2 regions of the Acinetobacter sp. YH12106 genome follow, and region 1 is predicted to be linked to the other one. Evidence: predicted binding sites of a transcription regulator. Region 1 holds the regulator's gene; the other holds the start of a gene.

Region 1 (2,209 bases):
AAGATATCTGCAATGAAGCCAAACTGACCGAACGTTATTTTTATGAATCTTTTAAAAAAAGTGAGCACCTGTTTCAGACCATCTTTTTAAAACTGATTGATGAACTGCAACAGAATGTCATGCAGGCCATGATGCAGGCATCCACTGATCCGAAAAAAATGATTGAAGCGGGGCTAACCGCCTTGCTTAGCACCTTGCGTGACAATCCGCGTATGGCACGGATCATTTATATTGATGCCATGCTGGTACAGGAGTTGCATAATCAGGCCACCATTCATGAAACCATGTCGCGCTTCGACCGCATGATTCATGCCTTTGTCATGTTAATGATGCCGCAGTTAAATCGTAGTGAGCAGGAAATTTCACTGGTGTCGACCGGGTTAAATGGCTATGTCACCCAAATTGCCATTCGCTGGGTCATGAGCGGATTCAAGCAGTCATTGGAGGAAGTTTTATCATCGTGCAGTGTGGTATTTTTGGCATTATTGGAGTCATTTTCCGACAAAAAATAGCTGTTAAATCGAAGGCTTAACCAGATTTTCTGCATTCTAAAACAGGTTGCTAATTTCTGCTGAAGCACCGATAAAAGTAAAATTAATTTATGATTTTTTAACAAGTTTCTTTACTAAAATTGTCACAAATCTTTGCGAATTTCAGCAGTTTTTCCCTTTCTGCAATGATACTGTCATAATTAGTCTTTGTAATAAGCCTGTCATAAATATAAAACGGTTCACCGTTTACATGAAATAGGGTATTGCGTTGTGAAAGATGACTACATATTAATCGTCGATGACGAACTCCCGATTCGGGAAATGATCCATACCTCTCTGGATATGGCCGGTTTTCAATGCTTACAAGCCGAAGATGCCAAGCAGGCGCATCAGATGATTGTGGATCAGCGTCCGGCACTGATTTTACTGGACTGGATGATGCCGGGCGGGATCAGCGGTGTAGATCTATGTCGTCGTCTGAAACGTGATGAAAGCCTGTCAGAAATTCCGGTGATCATGCTGACCGCACGCGGTGAAGAAGACCACAAAGTACAAGGTCTGGATGCCGGTGCCGATGATTACATGACCAAGCCGTTCTCGACCCGGGAACTGGTGTCACGCATTAAAGCTGTCCTGCGCCGTGCCAATGCACTCAGCGGTGAAAAAACCATTGATGCCAATGGCCTGATTCTGGATCCGGTCAGTCAGCGGGTTAATTTTGGCGATAAAATTCTGGAAATGGGGCCCACTGAATACCGTCTATTGGCGTTTTTTATGACCCATCCGGAACGTGCCTATACCCGTGCGCAATTGCTGGATCAGGTTTGGGGCGGCAACGTCTATATTGAAGACCGCACTATTGACGTCCATATACGCCGTTTGCGCAAAGTGCTGGAACCTTATGGCGCAAACCGCTATGTACAAACCGTACGTGGAACCGGTTACCGTTTTTCAACCCGTGCAGATGTGGCTTTAGGTTAACGTCTTTTAAGGTAAATCTTGTTTTATGTATGAACCCTACCCTGTCCCCGAACTGGCACGTGAGCACAAAAGAATCCGTTACAGCAGTTTATGGGATTTTGCCAAACAGGATTTACGCTTACTGGCTTTTTTCCTGATCATCGCCAGCCTTATCGGTTTTGGGATTGGGTATTTCTGGATTTGTATCGTCATTGCCTTTGTGGCGTTCTTTAGCACCCAGATGCGCTCTTTATATCTGGTCAATGAATGGATTTCTAATCGCCCTTATGATGTTCCGCCGAATATCGGCGGGATTTGGGGCGCACTGTTATTCAATGTTTATCGCGCTCAGCGGCAGGAACGGATTGTGCAGGCAGAAATGGTGGAACTGATCGATCGAGCGCAGTCTTCACTGGTGGCCTTGCAAGAAGCGGTGGTTTTAATTGATGAAAACCAGCAGATTGAATGGTGGAATCCAGCCGCCGAACGTCTGCTCGGGATTTCCAGTGATGACCGTCGCCGTAATATTTTAACTTTGCTGCGCCAACCGAGTTTTATTGAATATTATCATCATATTGATGAGTCACCAGATGGCCTGAAAATGCGATCTTCGCTGTTCGAAGATCATTATGTCCAGGTCAAAATGACCCGTTTCGGCGGTGAAAGCCGGGTACTGGTCGCCTATGATGTGACCCGGATGCACAATCTGGAACAGATGCGTAAAGATTTTGTCGATAATATTTCGCATGAGCTGCGCA
Region 2 (2,209 bases), on a different contig from region 1:
AAGCGCACAGTTAAAACCAATCGAGATCGGTTCTGCATGACGCATCGAGTTCCAGAACGCTTCTGCGGTTTGACCGGTTAAGGTACGGCCAGATGCATCGGTGATGGTGCCTGAGATCATGATTGGCAGTTCATAGCCCAATTCTTTAAAGACTTCTTTCACCGCAAAGATCGCAGCTTTGGCATTTAAAGTATCGAATACAGTTTCAATCAGGATGATGTCGACACCACCTTCAATCAGCGCTTTGGTTGATTCAATATAATCCACTTTTAAGGCATCAAAAGTGATGTTGCGGAAGGCTGGATCGTTAACGTTTGGAGAAATAGACGTGGTACGTGATGTCGGACCAATCACACCTGCCACAAAACGTGGTTTTTCTGGGGTTGAATATTTGGCACAGGCTTCTTTGGCCAGACGCGCGGCTTCACGGTTAATCTCGGGAACCAGATCTTGCATATGATAGTCAGACATCGAAACCCGCGTACCGTTAAAAGTATTGGTTTCAATAATGTCGGCGCCAGCTTCCAAGTAAGCTTCATGAATACCTTGAATGATTTGTGGTTGTGTCAAAACGAGCAGGTCGTTATTGCCTTTCAGATCATAAGCCCAATCAGCAAAACGCTCGCCACGGTAATCGGCTTCTTCCAGTTTATGGCGCTGGATCATGGTACCCATCGCACCATCGATAATTAAAATTTTCTTGGCAAGAAGTTCTTTTAAGGTGGCAAGTGTCGACATTCAAACTTTCTCAGTAGAAATCAAAAAACATCGTCCATATTAGCAGAATTAATGCTTGAATTCTGCGCCTCCTTTCTCAGAATGATGGATATGCATGATATGAAAATTTGATAAGTCAGTTAGAACAAGACAGGTTTTTGTTATCCGGTCTATGCAGTATTCAGCTTTAAAATGGGATCTGGCTAAAACTGGCAAAAATATATTTGAAAAATTAAGCTGATGCTTTTATTCATGAAATTGTCATATTTATTGACTATGCTCTGTACATAGAAATTATGGTCATCTTAAGCGTAGATGGAATTTCAAAGCTTTAAGCGCAAAAACAGGACACGTTTTTGAGTTCTGAAAAGCTGGAATTTTATCTTAAGTTGATGATTTATTGAATCAAACAGCAGTGTTTTACTCGGGATTAAACAGGACGAACAGCAGCAAGAAAATCTAAATTATTGCTTCATATGACAGCAGTTTGTCATATAATTGTCACAATTTAACTGAACAATAGGGGAATTCTTGAATCCTCTATTCCTGCTTGCATGAATCCTAATCAAACTCCCATAGATTCAGCACACGAGTCGGCTTCGCACAAGTCGACCAATGTTCACGTGCCGACACCAAAATTCTTTATGCCAGTTTTTCTAACTGTCATTATCTCTACTCTTATTTATATCGGTTTTCAATTGTCTGCCGATTTAGCGCATGTTCCTGCACTGGGTTTATATTCAATTATTCTCCTGGCGACGGCATTGTTTATTGCGCTGGGCTTTGAATTCGTCAATGGCTTCCACGATACTGCCAATGCGGTTGCCACGGTCATTTATACCAATGCACTTTCTGCGCCTGTCGCTGTAATGTGGGCCGGTTTCTGTAACTTCCTTGGGGTTATGGTGGCCAGTGGTGCGGTGGCTTACGGTATTATTGCACTGTTACCTGTTGAGCTGATCATGAATGTCGGCTCCGGAGCAGGTTTTGCCATGGTGTTTGCCATGCTGATCGCTGCGATTGTCTGGAACCTGGGAACATGGTTTCTTGGTATTCCTGCATCCAGCTCACATACCCTGATCGGTTCGATTCTGGGTGTGGGCATCATGAACTACATTCTGCACGCGAGCAGCGGTGCATCGGGTATAGACATGGAGCAGGTAATGAAAGTCGGTAAGGCGCTGTTATTTTCGCCTTTAATCGGTTTTGCATTTGCCGCTGTGCTGTTCTTGCTGGTGAAAAAAATCTTCAAGAAACAGGTGGAGCTGTTCCAGCCACCTGAAGGTAATAAACCGCCACCCCCTTTAATTCGTGCCATTTTGATCTTTACCTGTACCGGTGTCAGCTTTGCGCACGGTTCAAATGATGGTCAAAAAGGCATGGGGCTGATCATGTTGATTTTAATTGGCTGTGTACCAATGGCGTACTCACTCAACAAAAACCTAGATCAACAGCATATCCAGACTTTTGGTCAATTGTCTGCGCAAACGGC

Evidence for each region. Region 1 encodes PhoB, which activates phosphate uptake and scavenging genes when phosphate is short. Its sites were predicted from a motif close to TGTCATNAANCTGTCATAA; they were not measured.
Region 2: FTU45_RS04510 (inorganic phosphate transporter) is a predicted target of PhoB. The motif match lies at 1,206-1,224, and genes of this name have one in related genera.

Annotation. Positions count from the first base shown of each region.
Region 1 covers NZ_VPAV01000019.1:11,612-13,820, reverse strand. Annotated here, with positions in the region: gene FTU45_RS12040 (TetR/AcrR family transcriptional regulator) at 1-512, shown strand, start outside; gene phoB (phosphate regulon transcriptional regulator PhoB) at 762-1,472, shown strand; gene phoR (phosphate regulon sensor histidine kinase PhoR) at 1,498-2,209, shown strand, end outside.
Region 2 covers NZ_VPAV01000003.1:118,581-120,789, forward strand. Annotated here, with positions in the region: gene metH (methionine synthase) at 1-738, opposite strand, end outside; gene FTU45_RS04510 (inorganic phosphate transporter) at 1,272-2,209, shown strand, end outside.